DNA from 3 places in the Leifsonia williamsii genome. Region 2 is predicted to be linked to each of the others. Evidence: predicted binding sites of a transcription regulator. Region 2 holds the regulator's gene; each other region holds the start of a gene.
What was found. Region 2 encodes HrcA, which represses chaperone genes, less so after heat shock. Its sites were predicted from a motif close to TTNGCACTCGNNNNNNNCGAGTGCNAA; they were not measured.
Positions count from the first base shown of each region.

Region 1: the regulator HrcA is predicted to act here: its motif matches at 3,719-3,745, upstream of groL (chaperonin GroEL).
Region 3: the regulator HrcA is predicted to act here: its motif matches at 2,465-2,491, upstream of groES (co-chaperone GroES).

Region 1 covers NZ_JAROCF010000001.1:3,417,526-3,422,268, reverse strand. Annotated here, with positions in the region: gene P5G50_RS16200 (hypothetical protein) at 1-104, shown strand, start outside; gene P5G50_RS16195 (DMT family transporter) at 149-1,120, shown strand; partial or broken gene P5G50_RS18615 (hypothetical protein) at 1,084-1,179, shown strand; gene P5G50_RS16190 (nitroreductase family protein) at 1,217-1,777, opposite strand; gene msrB (peptide-methionine (R)-S-oxide reductase MsrB) at 1,792-2,196, opposite strand; gene P5G50_RS16180 (DUF3263 domain-containing protein) at 2,387-2,650, shown strand; gene P5G50_RS16175 (LytR C-terminal domain-containing protein) at 2,667-3,233, shown strand; gene P5G50_RS16170 (cold-shock protein) at 3,404-3,607, shown strand; gene groL (chaperonin GroEL) at 3,789-4,743, shown strand, end outside.
Region 2 covers NZ_JAROCF010000001.1:2,613,309-2,618,051, reverse strand. Annotated here, with positions in the region: gene P5G50_RS12330 (16S rRNA (uracil(1498)-N(3))-methyltransferase) at 1-37, opposite strand, end outside; gene dnaJ (molecular chaperone DnaJ) at 40-1,158, opposite strand; gene hrcA (heat-inducible transcriptional repressor HrcA) at 1,203-2,222, opposite strand; gene P5G50_RS12315 (DUF4870 domain-containing protein) at 2,388-2,813, shown strand; gene P5G50_RS12310 (DUF4870 domain-containing protein) at 2,897-3,280, shown strand; gene hemW (radical SAM family heme chaperone HemW) at 3,305-4,534, opposite strand; gene P5G50_RS12300 (DUF1990 domain-containing protein) at 4,534-4,743, opposite strand, start outside.
Region 3 covers NZ_JAROCF010000001.1:3,619,600-3,624,342, forward strand. Annotated here, with positions in the region: gene guaB (IMP dehydrogenase) at 1-888, opposite strand, end outside; gene rarD (EamA family transporter RarD) at 985-1,956, opposite strand; gene groES (co-chaperone GroES) at 2,074-2,370, opposite strand; gene P5G50_RS17135 (THUMP-like domain-containing protein) at 2,508-3,695, shown strand; gene P5G50_RS17140 (hypothetical protein) at 3,712-4,374, opposite strand; gene tsaD (tRNA (adenosine(37)-N6)-threonylcarbamoyltransferase complex transferase subunit TsaD) at 4,492-4,743, opposite strand, start outside.

The DNA of each region.
Region 1 (4,743 bases), 800 kb from region 2:
ACGACGACCGCGACCTCAGCGTGGAGAAGGAGGTCGCGCCCGAGGAGAACATCGACTGGCTCCCGCACCCCGAGCCCACCGACGGCGACGCTCCCGCCCCGTAACCCGCCGTCACGGCCCCCGCGCAGGCGGGCTTAGGGTGGGAGGAGTGACCGCCCGCACGCCCTCCCGCACCTTCCCGCTCTGGCTCGCCCTGCTCCTCGCGCTCGTCTGCGGCGCCGGCGTCGCCCTGCAGTCCCGCATCAACGGCGAGCTGGGCAAGCGCCTCGGCGACGGCTTCGCCGCCGCCGCCATCTCGTTCGGCTCGGGCCTCGTGATCCTGCTGATCGCGCTGGCCGTCGCCCCCGCCGGCCGCCGCGGCCTGCGCCGCGTGCGCGACGCGCTGCGCGGCGGCGAGTTGCGCTGGTGGTACGTCTGCGGAGGCGCCGCCGGCGCCTTTCTGGTGCTGTCGCAGGGTCTCGTCGCCGCGGTGCTCGGCGTCGCCCTGTTCACCGTGTCGGTGGTCGCCGGGCAGACCGTGAGCGGACTGGTGCTCGATCGCATCGGCCTCGGCCCGGGCGGCAGGCGCCCGCTCACCCCCTCACGCGTGGTCGGAGCGGGGATCGCGCTCGTCGCGGTGCTCTGGGCCGTCTCCGCGCAGCTCGGCGGCAGCATCTCCGTCTGGGCCATGGTGCTCCCGCTGCTGGCGGGCCTCGGGATGGGCTGGCAGCAGGCCGTCAACGGCCAGGTCCGCGTGCTGGCCGAGAGCGCGTTGACCGCGACCTTCATCAACTTCCTCGTCGGAACCGTCGTTCTGGTCGTGCTGATGCTCGTGCACTTCGCCTTCGCCGGCCTGCCGCGTCCGCTGCCCTCGGAGCTCTGGCTGTATCTGGGCGGCGCGATCGGCTGCGTGTTCATCGCGGCGAACGCCCTGCTCGTGCGCATCACGGGCGTCCTGCTGCTCGGCCTCGCCACGGTCGCCGGACAGCTGATCACGGCGCTCCTGCTCGACCTCCTGCTGCCCAGCTCGCAGGCGGGCGTCCCGTTCTCGACCATCGGCGGGACGCTGCTCGCCGTGGTCGCCGTCGGCGTGGCCAGCATCCGCTGGGGCCGCCGCCGCAGGACCGCCGGCGAGCTGTAGCGGGCCTCAGTCGAGCACGACTCAGTCGAGCACGACTCAGTCGAGCACGACTCAGTCGAGCACGACTCAGTCGAGCACGACTCAGTCGAGCACGACTCAGTCGAGCACGCTGAGGAAGCGCTCCGGGTCGATCGTCTTGCGGTGCCCCTCCCGGCTCTCCTCCGGGATGCCGCCCACGTACAGCCAGCCGAGCAGGCGCTCGTTCTTCGCCAGGCCGTGCATCCGGTGCACCGCCTTCGACCGGGTGTGGTGGCCGGTGCGCCAGATCACGCCCCACCCGGCGTCGTGCAGCAGCAGGCTCAGGAGGTGCGCGACGCCCGAGGCGACCGCGTCCTGCTCCCAGCCGGGCACCTTCTCGCTCTTCGTGCGCACGGCGACGATGGCGAGCAGCAGAGAGGAGCGCAGCGGCTTCGCGGCGAGCTTCTCGGCGTCATGGCCGCTCGCCTTCGCATCCTTGACGAACGCCTCGCCGAGGCGCACGCGGGCATCGCCGCGCAGCTCGATGATCCGCCAGGGGTGCAGCGCGCTGTGGTCGGCGACGCGGCCGGCCGCCGCGATCAGCGGCAGCAGCTCCTCGTGCGTGGGAGCGTCCGGCGTCACCCGCGAGTACGACCGCCGCGCCGCGACGCGCTCCGCCAGCGCGGAGTGATCGGTCACCGGGCGAGAATCGGTCACTGGCCCTCGGGCGTGAACTCGAGCGCGATCGAGTTCATGCAGTACCGGTCGCCGGTCGGGGTGCCGAAGCCGTCGGGGAAGACGTGGCCCAGGTGGGAGCCGCAGCTCGCGCACCGCACCTCGGTGCGGACCATGCCCAGGCTGGTGTCCTCGATCAGCTGGACGGCCTCCGGGCGCACCGACTCGTAGAAGCTGGGCCAGCCGCAGCCGCTGTCGAACTTGGTGCCCGACTTGAACAGCTCGGCACCGCACGCCGCACAGGTGTAGAGGCCGGCACGGCTCTCGTCGAGCAGCTCGCCCGTCCACGGGCGCTCCGTGGCGGCCTCGCGCAGCACGGCGTACTTGTCGGCGTCGAGCTCCTCGCGCCACTGCTCGTCGGTCTTCGAGACCTTGTAGTCCATGCGTGTTCCTTTCGGTCAGTCACCACCCTAAACGGGCCCGGTGCGCGGGCTGTTCCCTGTTTCGCCAGGTTCCGACGCCGGGTTCCGACCTGCCGCGTGCAAACGGGCAACACACAGGACCCGGCCCCTAGGATGATCGGCGAGCGTGGCGCGAGACGACACCGGTACGGCGAACAGAAGGCGGGAGCGCGTGGCCGAGGCTGCAGGTCTGACCGACCGGGAGGCCGCCATCCTCGACTTCGAGCGCCGCTGGTGGCGGCATGCCGGAGCCAAGGAGCAGGCCATCCGCGAGGAGTTCGGACTCTCGGCCGCCCGGTACTATCAGCTCCTCGGGGCCCTGATCGACCGGCCGGACGCCCTGCAGCACGACCCGATGCTCGTCAAGCGACTGCTCCGCCTCCGCGAGACGAGGACGGCCGCCCGCCGCAGCAGGACCCTCCTGCCCGGCGACTGACCAAGGAAACCAGACGATGGCAGAGAAGTTCCCCACGGACCGTTTCGACGAGATCCCGGACGGGCTGGAGCGCGTGGGCGCCCACCGCGCACCGCGACCGCGTGGTCGCGGATGGATCGCCGTCGGCTGGGCGGCGCTCGCGACGATCGTGCTCGTCGGCGCCGGCATCTTCGGCCTCTCGCTCATCAACGGCGCCATCTCGTTCAGCGGCCCGACGAACTCGGCCAGTGCCGCCTCCTCCAGCGCCGCCGCCCCGACGCCCAGCGCGACGCCGACCCCGACGATCGTGCCGACCGTCGACCCGAGCCTCAGCGTCAACGTGCTCAACGGCACTAGCACGGAGGGGCTCGCCGGCACGATCGGCGACAAGCTGAAGGCCGCCGGCTGGACCATCGGCGCGCTCGCGAACGCCGACCGCACCGACATCGCCCAGACCGTCGTCTACTACGCCGATCCGGCGAACCAGGCCGCCGCGCTCGGCGTCGCCCAGTCCCTTCCCGGGGCCGCCGTGCAGCAGACGCAGGACTTCGCCGATTCGGGCGCCGACATCACGGTCGTCGTCGGCGCCGACAACGCCGGCTGAGCCCGCATCGGGGCAGCGCACGCCCGTTTTTGTTTCGCGCGTGTTTAACTTCCGCAGGATTCGCGATTTCTTCCCGAAAACACTGGCGAATACTGGCATTGCACGCATTAGGATCGGGAGTCAACGCGCGGCGCTGGACCGCGCCGGCGACACAGCAATGGGAGTAATGCATGGCGAACGGGACCGTGAAGTGGTTCAACGCTGAGAAGGGCTACGGATTCATCACCGTCGATGGTGGGGGACAGGACGTCTTCGTCCACTACTCCGCGATCGACATGAACGGCTACAAGGTGCTCGAGGAGGGCCAGCAGGTCCAGTTCGAGGTCGGTACGGGCAACAAGGGCCCGCAGGCCGAGTCGGTGCGTCCGCTGTAGTACGCAGCGATCGGAAGACCACGGAGCGTCGCCCCTCGGGGTGGCGCTCCTCTTCTTTGCGTCCCCTCCCCGCTCGCTTGCACTCGCCGGTCCTGAGTGCCAGAATCGCTTTTAGCACTCCATCTGATCGAGTGCTAATCATCGGAATCTTTCGCAGACGTCCGGGAGGGACGAGAAACACATGGCAAAGATCATCGCTTTCGACGAGGACGCGCGCCGCGGCCTCGAGCGCGGCCTGAACACCCTGGCCGACACGGTCAAGGTGACGCTGGGCCCGCGCGGTCGCAACGTCGTCCTCGAGAAGAAGTGGGGCGCGCCGACCATCACCAACGACGGCGTCTCCATCGCGAAGGAGATCGAGCTCGACGACCCGTACGAGAAGATCGGCGCGGAGCTCGTCAAGGAGGTCGCGAAGAAGACCGACGACGTCGCCGGTGACGGCACCACCACGGCGACCGTGCTCGCCCAGGCGCTCGTCAAGGAGGGCCTGCGCAACGTCGCGGCCGGAGCCGACCCCATCACCCTGAAGCGCGGCATCGAGAAGGCCGTCGCGGCCGTCACCGAGGAGCTCATCGCGAGCGCCAAGGAGGTCGAGACCAAGGAGGAGATCGCGGCGACCGCCTCCATCTCCGCCGGCGACACCACCATCGGCGAGATCATCGCCGAGGCGATCGACAAGGTCGGCAAGGAGGGCGTCGTCACCGTCGAGGAGTCGAACACCTTCGGCACCGAGCTCGAGCTCACCGAGGGCATGCGCTTCGACAAGGGCTTCCTGTCGCAGTACTTCGTGACCGACCAGGACCGCCAGGAGGCGGTCTTCGAGGACCCGTACATCCTCATCGCCAACCAGAAGATCTCCTCCATCAAGGACCTGCTGCCGATCGTCGACAAGGTGATCCAGGCCAACAAGCAGCTCCTGATCATCGCGGAGGACGTCGACGGCGAGGCCCTGGCCACGCTGATCGTCAACAAGATCCGCGGCATCTTCAAGTCCGTCGCCGTCAAGGCCCCGGGCTTCGGCGACCGCCGCAAGGCCATGCTGCAGGACATCGCGATCCTCACCGGCGGCCAGGTCATCTCCGAGGAGGTCGGCCTCAAGCTCGAGAACGTCACCCTCGACCTGCTCGGCCAGGCCC
Region 2 (4,743 bases):
CGTCGTCGAGATCCTCCCGCAGGTAGAGCGAGCTCATGATCAGAGGTTGAGGAACCGGTCGCGCAGCTTCGAGAACAGCCCCTGCTGGAACCGGGCGAGCGACGGCTCGGGGCCCTTGTGCACGGCCGCGAACTTCTTGATCAGGTCCTTCTCCTTGTGGTCCAGCTTCGTGGGCGTGACCACCTGGATGCCGACGCGCAGGTCGCCACGGCCCGTGCCGCGCAGGTGCGTGATGCCGCGGTCCTTCACGGTGATGATGTCCGCGCTCTGGGTGCCCGGCTTGAGCTCCAGCCGGATGTCGCCGTCGAGCGAGTGGACGGTCGCCGTCGTGCCCAGGATCGCGTCGGTCATCGACAGCTCCAGCGTGCAGAGCAGGTCGTCGCCGTCGCGGCTGAACACGTCGTGGTGCTTGACCTTGATCTCGAGGTAGAGGTCGCCGTTCGGGCCGCCGGCGGGGCCGGCCTCGCCCGAGCCCGGCATCTGCAGCCGCAGGCCGGTGTCGACGCCAGCGGGGATGTCGACCGGGACGGTCCGGCGCGCGCGCACGCGGCCCTGCCCCTGGCAGGTCACGCACGGCGTCGCGATGACGGTGCCGTAGCCGCGGCAGGTGCCGCACGGGCTGGAGGTCATGACGTTGCCGAGCAGCGACCGGACGGACCGCTGGATGCTGCCCGTCCCGTGGCAGATGTCGCAGGTGACCGGCGCGGTGCCGGGCTGGCAGCACGAGCCGTTGCAGGTCTCGCAGACGACGGCCGTGTCGACCTCCAGGTCGCGGTGGGTGCCGAACACGACCTCGTCGAGGTCGACCTCCACCCGGATGAGGGCGTCCTGCCCGCGCTCGCGCCGCGACCGGGGGCCGCGCGTCGCGCCTCCCCCGCCGCCGAAGAACGTCTCGAAGATGTCGCCGAACCCGCCGAAGTCGGCGCCGGCGCCGCCGAAGCCGCTAGGGCCTCCCGAGCCGCCGAGGTCGTACTGCTGCCGCTGCTGCGGGTCGCTGAGCACGTCGTAAGCATGGGTGACGAGCTTGAAGCGCTCCTGCGCCTCCGAGCTCGGGTTCACATCGGGGTGCAGCTCGCGCGCGAGGCGGCGGTACGCCTTCTTGATCTCGTCGGGGGTGGCGTTGCGGTCAACGCCGAGGACTTCGTAGTGGTCGGCCACGTAAGGCTGTTCCTTCTTGTCGTGGGTTGTCTCTCGCGGGGCGGCTAGTCGCCGAGCAGGCGCGAGAGGTAGCGTGCGACGGCGCGGACGGCCGCCATGTTGCCGGAGTAGTCCATGCGGAGCGGGCCGAGCAGCCCGACGCGGGCCACGTCGGACCCCGCGGCACTGTACCCGCTGGACATCACAGAGGTCTCCGCGAGCCCCATCACGGGGTTCTCGCGGCCGATGCTGACCGCGACGGTGTGCTGCTCGTGCGCCATCTCGTCGAACAGGCGCAGCAGCACCACCTGCTCCTCGATCGCCTCCAGCACCGGGGTGATGGTGCCGGGGAAGTCGGTCTCGGTGCGCACCAGGTTGGCGGCGCCGGCCATCATGAGCTTCTCCTGCCGGTTGGCCGCGATCTGGTCGAGCAGCGCGCTCGCCACGGGCTCGACGATCGTGCGCGTGCGCTCGGTGAGCGCGCCGGGCAGCAGCCGCAGCCGCGCCGCGGCGTCGACCAGCGAGAGGCCGGCGACGGCGCCGTTCACCGCGCCGCGCACCTCGGCGATCTCCTCGTCGGTGAGCTCGCCCGCCAGCTCGATCACGCGCTGCTCGACGGCGCCCGAGTCGGTGATGAGCACGCTCAGGAGGCGGCGCGGAGCGAGCTGCACCAGCTCCACGTGCCGGATGCGCGAGCGCTGCACCGACGGGTACTGCACGAGCGCGACCTGGTTCGTCAGCTGCGAGAGGAGGCGCACCGTGCGCGAGAGCACGTCGTCGAGGTCGACCGACTGGCCGAGGAACGCCTCGATCGCGGTGCGCTGCGCCGGGGTCAGCGGCCGGGCCTCCGCCAGGTGGTCGACGAACAGGCGGTAGCCCTTGTCGGTGGGCACGCGGCCGGAGGAGGTGTGCGGGGCCGCGATCAGCTCCTCCTCCTCGAGGGCCGCCATGTCGTTGCGGATGGTCGCCGCAGACACGCCGAACGCGTGCCGCTCGACGATGCTCTTCGACCCCACGGGCTCGCGGGAGGCCACGTAGTCCTGGACGATCACGCGCAGGACCTCGAGGCTGCGTTCCGAGACCATGCGAACCCCTCCTGTCGACTCGTCATCCGCTGGAACTGGCACTCAATGCTCTGGAGTGCTAATCATATCGCGCACAGATGACAATCGGTGATTGCGGGGCGACACGCCCGGCGCTACCGTATGCGCACCGGCTCGCAGCGCTGCGGCCGCGAAGGAGGCATGCCCATGTCCCACCCCGACGACAGACCCTACGATCAACAGCCGTACGGCGGATCCACCCCGCCCGCGCCGCTCGACGCGGCGCAGGACAAGCAGTGGGCGTCGTTCGCCCACCTCGGCGGCATCCTCTGGCTGCTGCCCTCCCTCATCATCTGGCTCGTCTTCAAGGACCGCGGCCGGCTGACCGCGCAGGAGTCGAAGGAGGCGCTCAACTGGCAGATCACCTGGATCATCGGCTGGGTGCTCTCCCAGATGATCGGGCTCGTGCTCGGCGCCATCCCGCTCGTCGGCGGGATCGGCTACCTGCTGTTCAGCCTGCTGATCCCGTGGGCGCTGTACGTGGTCAACCTCGTGCTGTCGATCCTCGGGTTCATCCGCGTCAACGGCGGCGGAACCTACCGCTACCCGATGAACTTCCGCTTCATCAAGTGACGAATCGCTCTCGGCTTCTTCTCAGACTGCGGCCGACACCCCTAGGCTGAGCAGCGTCCGACCGACCACTCCAAGGAGAGATCATGTCCGCTACACCCCCGCCGCCGCCCCAGCAGCCGCCGTACGGAGGTGCCGCACAGCAGCTGAGCCCGGCCGACGAGAAGCTGTGGGCCACCCTGATCCACATCGGGGGGATCCTGTTCGGCTGGATCCCCGCGCTCATCGGCTACCTCGTCCTCAAGGACCGCGGCCCGTTCATCCGCGCGCACACCGCGACCGCGCTGAACTTCCAGATCACGATCTTCATCGCGTACATCGTGGGCTGGATCCTGTCGATCGTCGTGGTCGGCCTGTTCATCGTGCTCGCGGCGTGGGTCGTCAGCATCGTGTTCGCGATCATCGCGGCCGTGAAGGCGAACCAGGGCGAGTACTACACCTACCCGGTGGCCATCAAGTTCGTGAGCTGAGGCTCGCGGTCTTCGCGGGCGCCGTCAGTCCTCCGGCAGCAGCCGCCTGACGACGGCGTCCGCCAGCAGCCGCCCTCGCAGGGTCAGCTCCACCGACCCGGCGAGGGCGGCTTTCGCGTCCACGAGGCCGTCGGCGATCAGCCCGGCCACCGCGCGGCGACCCTCCGGATCCAGCTCGGCGGTGCGGATGCCCTCCCGGATGCGCGTCAGCAGCAGCACGCGCTCCACGCGGCGCGTCTCGTCGTCGAGCGTCTCGCGCCCGGCCGCGGGCGACTCCCCCGCCAGCACCCGCTGCGCGTACGCCGCGGGGTGCTTGACGTTCCACCAGCGCACGCCGCCGACGTGACTGTGCGCGCCAGGACCGACGCCCCACCAGTCGTGACCGAGCCAGTACGACAGGTTGTGCCGCGACCGGTGCTCCGCGCCGCGCGACCAGTTGCTGACCTCGTACCAGTCGTAGCCGGCGGCGGCGAGCGTGCGGTCCGCCAGCTCGTACATGTCGGCCTCGAGGTCGTCGTCGGGCTCCGCCACCTGTCCGGAGCGGATCTGCCGGGCCAGCTTCGTGCCGGGCTCGACGATCAGCGCGTACGCGGAGAGGTGGTCGGGTTCGCAGGCGAGCGCCGTCTCCAGGCTCCGCTGCCAGTCGGCCAGCGACTCCCCCGGCGTGCCGTAGATGAGGTCGAGGCTCACGTCGAGGCCGGCCTCGCGCGCCCAGCCGACCACGAGCGGGACACGGGCCGGGTCGTGCGTGCGCTCCAGCGTCTCGAGCACGTGCGGGACGGCCGACTGCATGCCGAAGCTCACCCGGGTGAAGCCGGCGTCGGCGAGCCGCTGCAGATCCTCCGCGTCGACGGAGTCGGGGTTCGCCTCGGTCGTCACCTCGGCGCCGGGAGCGAAGCCCCACGCGTCGCGGACGGCGCTCAGCATCGCGCCCAGGTCGCCCGGCGGCAGGAGGGTCGGGGTGCCGCCGCCGAAGAACACGGTGGAGGCGGGCCGCGCCGGAACGCCGGAGCGCTGCAGCGCCTCCGCGGCGAACGCCACCTCGCGGATGGCGTGGCCGGCGTAGTCGGACTGCGAGACGCCGCGGAGCTCCGTCGCCGTGTAGGTGTTGAAGTCGCAGTAACCGCACCGCACCCGGCAGAACGGCACGTGCAGGTAGACGCCGAAGTCGCGCTCGCCGGCGCCGAGGGCGGTGGTCGCGGGCAGGAGGCCGTCGGAGGGGGCGGGATCGCCGAGGGGAAGCGTGCTGGGCATCAGACGGAGCGCGCCGGCAGCAGCGACCGGAGGTACTTCTTGGTGTAGCTGCGCTGCACGAGCGAGAGGATCGGCGCCACGAGCCGGTAGAACGCGTTGGACGGGCGCGAGAAGGCACGCAGGACGAACCAGACCGTGCCGTCGGAACGCAGCTCGACGAGGAACGCCTCCTCGCCGCTCTCGGGGTGGCCGTGCAGGGTGCCGTAGGC
Region 3 (4,743 bases), 1.0 Mb from region 2:
GTCGATCAGCGCCTGAGCGCCCGAGCGGGTCGCGACATTGCCGCCGATGACGTCGATGTGGGAGGCGCGCGGCTCGTGCTTGAGTCGGCTGATGATGTCGAGCACGCCCTTGCTGTCGCCGTTCGCCGTGTCGACCACGATCACGTCGACGCCCGCGTCGACGAGCGTCATGGCACGGTCCCAGGCGTCGCCGAAGAAGCCGATGGCGGCGCCCACGCGCAGGCGGCCCTCGTCGTCCTTGGTGGCGTTCGGGTACTTCTCGCTCTTGTCGAAGTCCTTCACCGTGATCAGGCCGCCCAGCTTGCCGTCGGCGTCGACCAGCGGCAGCTTCTCGATCTTGTGCTCGGCGAAGATGGCGACCGCGGCGTCCGGGTCGATGCCCACCGGGGCGGTGATCAGCGGCTGCCGGGTCATGACGTCGCGCACGCGGGTGGTCGAGCGCTCGAACGGCGAGACGAAGCGCATGTCGCGGTTCGTGATGATGCCGACCAGGGTGCCGTCGGCCTCCACCACGGGCAGGCCGCTGACGCGGAACTGGCCGCACAGCGCGTCGACCTCTTCGACCGTGGCGTCGGGCGTCGTGGTCACCGGGTTGGTGATCATGCCCGACTCCGACCGCTTGACCTTGTCGACGTGCGACGCCTGGTCCTCGATCGAGAGATTGCGGTGGATGATGCCGATGCCGCCCTGGCGCGCCATGGCGACGGCCATGCGCGACTCGGTGACGGTGTCCATCGCGCTCGACAGCAGCGGGGTCGCCATCGAGATGCGCTTGGTCAGGCGAGTGGAGGTGTCAGCCTCGCTCGGGATGACGTCCGTGTGCCCGGGGAGCAGCATGACGTCGTCGTAGGTCAAACCGATGAATCCGAACGGATCCGGCTGGTCCATTTCACCCCTATCAGGTTGCGCGTGTTGGTGGATGTCCCATGGTAACGGGAGAACCTGGGCGCATATTCCTGACGGAGGCGGGCTGCTCCGGCGGGATCAGTCGACAGAGGCGACGTCGAGCTCGACCGCCTTCCGACGCCCCTGGCGAGCAGCCACGATCATGTCGACGCTCAGGATGACGAGGGCGAGCCAGACGATGCTGAAACCGACCCAGCGCTCGGGCGGCATGGCCTCGTGCAGCACGAACACGCCCACCAGGAACTGGATGAAGGGCGCGAAGTATTGGATGAAGCCCATGTAGACGAGCGGGAGGCGACGGGAGGCCGCGGCGAAGAACAGCAGCGGCACCGCGGTGATGACGCCGGCGCCGACCATGGCGACGGTGTGCCAGACGCTCACCGTGCCGAACGTCAGGCCCGCGGTCGTCGCGACGACGATCAACTGCACGATGGCGACGGGCGTCAGCCAGAGCGTCTCGAGCGTCAGGCCGGAGACCGCGTCGACGGTCGGCCCCACGCGCTTCTTGATCAGGCCGTAGAAGCCGAACGAGAACGCGAGCAGCAGCGCGATCCACGGGAACGACCCGTAGCCGACGGCGAGCACGATCACCGCCACGATGCTGACGCCGACGGCCACCCACTGCGCGACCCGCAGCCGCTCGCGCTGCACCACGACCCCGAGGAACACCGTGACGATCGGGTTGATGAAGTAGCCGAGCGCCGCCTCCACCACATGACCGCTCACCGTGGCCAGCACGTAGGTCTGCCAGTTGACGTAGATGAAGACTCCGGCGAGCCCCATCGTGAAGAGGATGCGCCGGTTGCGCAGCAGCGCTCCGAACCGCCCCCACGCCCGCGTCACCGTGAGCACGATCGCGCAGAACACGAGCGAGAACAGCACGCGCCAGCCGACGATCTCCCACGCGCTCGCGGGCACCAGCGACAGGAAGTAGATGGGGAGGATGCCCCACAGCACGTAGGCGGAGATCGCGTACGCGAGCCCCGGGCCGCGGTGCTGTTCGAGGGAGCTGGGCGCGGGAGTCACCGCGGTCTGGTCTTGCTGTGGCACTCGCACGAGATTACTCCGGACCGGGGACGTTCCGGCGAACGACGAAGGCGAACGACGTCCGCGAACGACGAAGGGCCCGGATGCCTGAGCATCCGGGCCCTCGTCAGAGAGTGATCGTCAGCGGACGACGACCGCGAGCACGTCGCGGGCCGAGAGGACGAGGAACTCCTCGCCGCCGAACTTGACCTCGGTTCCGCCGTACTTGGAGTAGAGGACCTTGTCGCCGACGGCCACGTCGAGCGGGACGCGGTTGCCGTTGTCGTCGATACGGCCGGGGCCGACGGCCACGACCTCGCCCTCCTGCGGCTTCTCCTTGGCGGTGTCGGGGATGACCAGACCCGAAGCGGTGGTCTGCTCAGCCTCGACCTGCTTGATGACGATGCGATCCTCGAGCGGCTTGATGGAGACCGACACGGTTGACCCCTTTCATGTGACGAACACTGTCTTGACAGAAGACTGGAGTTAGCAAACTCACACCGAGAGTGCTAACACGAGTCTAGGGGGTGCTTTAGCAGTCTCGCAACGTGAGTGCCAGGCGGTAGTTTGAGGGCATGGAACGGTCGGAACTGGTGGAGCTGCTGAGCACGGAGGGGCTGCGCCTGCTCGACTCGCTGCCGCCCTACGAGACCGAGAAGGACGTGCTGCGGATGGTCTCGGACCTCCGCAAGCAAGGCCACTCCCCCGGCCTGGTGGCCGCCGTGCTCACCCAGGCGAAGCTGCGGCGCAAGGCGGTCGGGAAGTTCGGCGATTTCGCCTCCCGCATGCTGTTCACCGAGGCCGGGCTCGAGCAGGCCACCCGGCTCGCCGTCGCGGCCCGGCATGCCGGCCGTTTCCGCGCCGCCGGCCTCCGGCGGGTAGCCGACCTCGGCTGCGGCATCGGCGGCGACGCACTCGCGCTGGCCGCCCTCGAGCTGGAGGTGACCGCCGTGGAGGCGGACGAGGTCACGGCCGCCATCGCCGCCTTCAACCTCGCCCCCTTCCCCACCGCGACCGTGGAGCACCGGCGCGCCGAGGATGTCGACCTGCGGGACATCGACGGCGTCTTCCTCGACCCGGCCCGGCGCACGGCGGGGCACACGCAGACCGAGCGGCTCACCGATCCCGACGACTACACGCCGTCCCTCGGCTTCGCGTACGAGCTGGCCACGGGCCGCTCGGTCGGGCTCAAGCTCGGTCCGGGCTTCGATCGCGACCTCATCCCGTCGACCGCGGAGGCGCAGTGGGTGTCGGTCGACGGACAGGTGGTGGAGCTCGGGCTGTGGTTCGGGGCGCTTGCCCGGCCCGACATCCACCGCGCCGCCCTCGTCGTGCGCGGCGATGCGGGTCATGAGCTCGTCGCGGAGGCCGACAGCGACGACGAGGAGACCGGCCCGCTCGGCGAGTACCTGTACGAGCCCGACGGCGCGGTCATCCGCGCGCGGTTGATCGGCGACCTGGCGCGGAGGATCGACGGCCGGATGCTGGCCGACGGCATCGCGTACATCACGGCAGACGAGCCCGTCGAGACGCCGTTCGCCGCGGGGTTCCGCGTGCTCGAGACGCTGCCGTTCGCCGAGCGCGACCTCAGGCGGGCCCTGCGCGACCGAGGCATCGGCACCCTGGAGATCAAGAAACGCGGCGTGGATATCGACCCCGCCGCGCTCCGCAAGCGCCTCGCGCTGAGCGGCGACCGCGCGGCGACCCTGGTTCTCACCAGGGTCGCGGGCCGGCACACCGCGCTGCTGGCCGAGCGGCTCTGAGCCGCCCGGCCGGCACTCAGTACGTGTAGTTGTTCGACAGGCTCGCGAACAGGATGGCCGCGAAGATCCAGAAGATGATCGCGATGGCCACGCTGACGAAGCCGAGGATGATGCCGGTCAGCCAGAACCCGCGGGCCTGCGGCTCCTTGGTGCGGCCGATGAAGCCGAGGATGATCGCGGCGACGCCGAAGATGAAGCCGATGCCCCAGGCGATGTTGAGGATGATGCCGATGATGCCGCCGACCAGCGACAGGATGCTCAGGATCGGCGACTTCGTGGCCGGCGCATAGGGCTGCGTGTAGCCGGGGGCGGGCTGGCCGTATGGCTGCTGCGGCTGACCGTAGGGTTGCTGCTGACCGTAGGGCTGCTGCTGACCGTACGGCTGCTGGCCGTACGGCTGCTGCTGACCGTATGGCTGCTGCTGACCGTACGGCTGCTGCTGCTGACCATACGGCTGCTGCGGCTGGCCGTAGCCCGGTGCGGGCGGCTGCTGACCGTATCCCGGCGCGGAGGGACCGGGTGCGGGCGGCGGCACCGGCGGAACAGCACCGGTACCCGCACCGGTGCCCGGGGCGGGAGGCGGGACGGGCGCTCCGGGCGGCTCCGAGCCGGCGGGCGGGACCGCGCCGTTCTGGCCGTCGGAGTCCGCCGGGCCGGCGGGTGCGTTCGGGTCGGTCATGGTTCCCATCTCCTTCGTCGCGGAGCGTCGTCCAAGGAGGGGCATCCTGAGAAAACGCTGATCATACTTATGCTCCCAGCGCCGTCGGGGAGTGTCAACGCACATGTCGTTGCGTGGTCAGGGCACCTGGATCTCGGTGACCGGGAGGGTGGAGTCCGCGGCGAAGTGCAGCCCGCTCGGTGCGTGCCCGGCCATGATCAGCTGCGCCCCGAGCGCCGCGATCATCGCTCCGTTGTCGGTGCAGAGCGAGAGCGCAGGGATGCGGAGGGCGACCCCGGCCTCCCGCGCACGCTGCGTCGCGAGCTCGCGGACGCGCGCGTTGGCGACGACACCTCCGCCGAGCAGCAGCCGGGGCACGTCGTGGTCGCG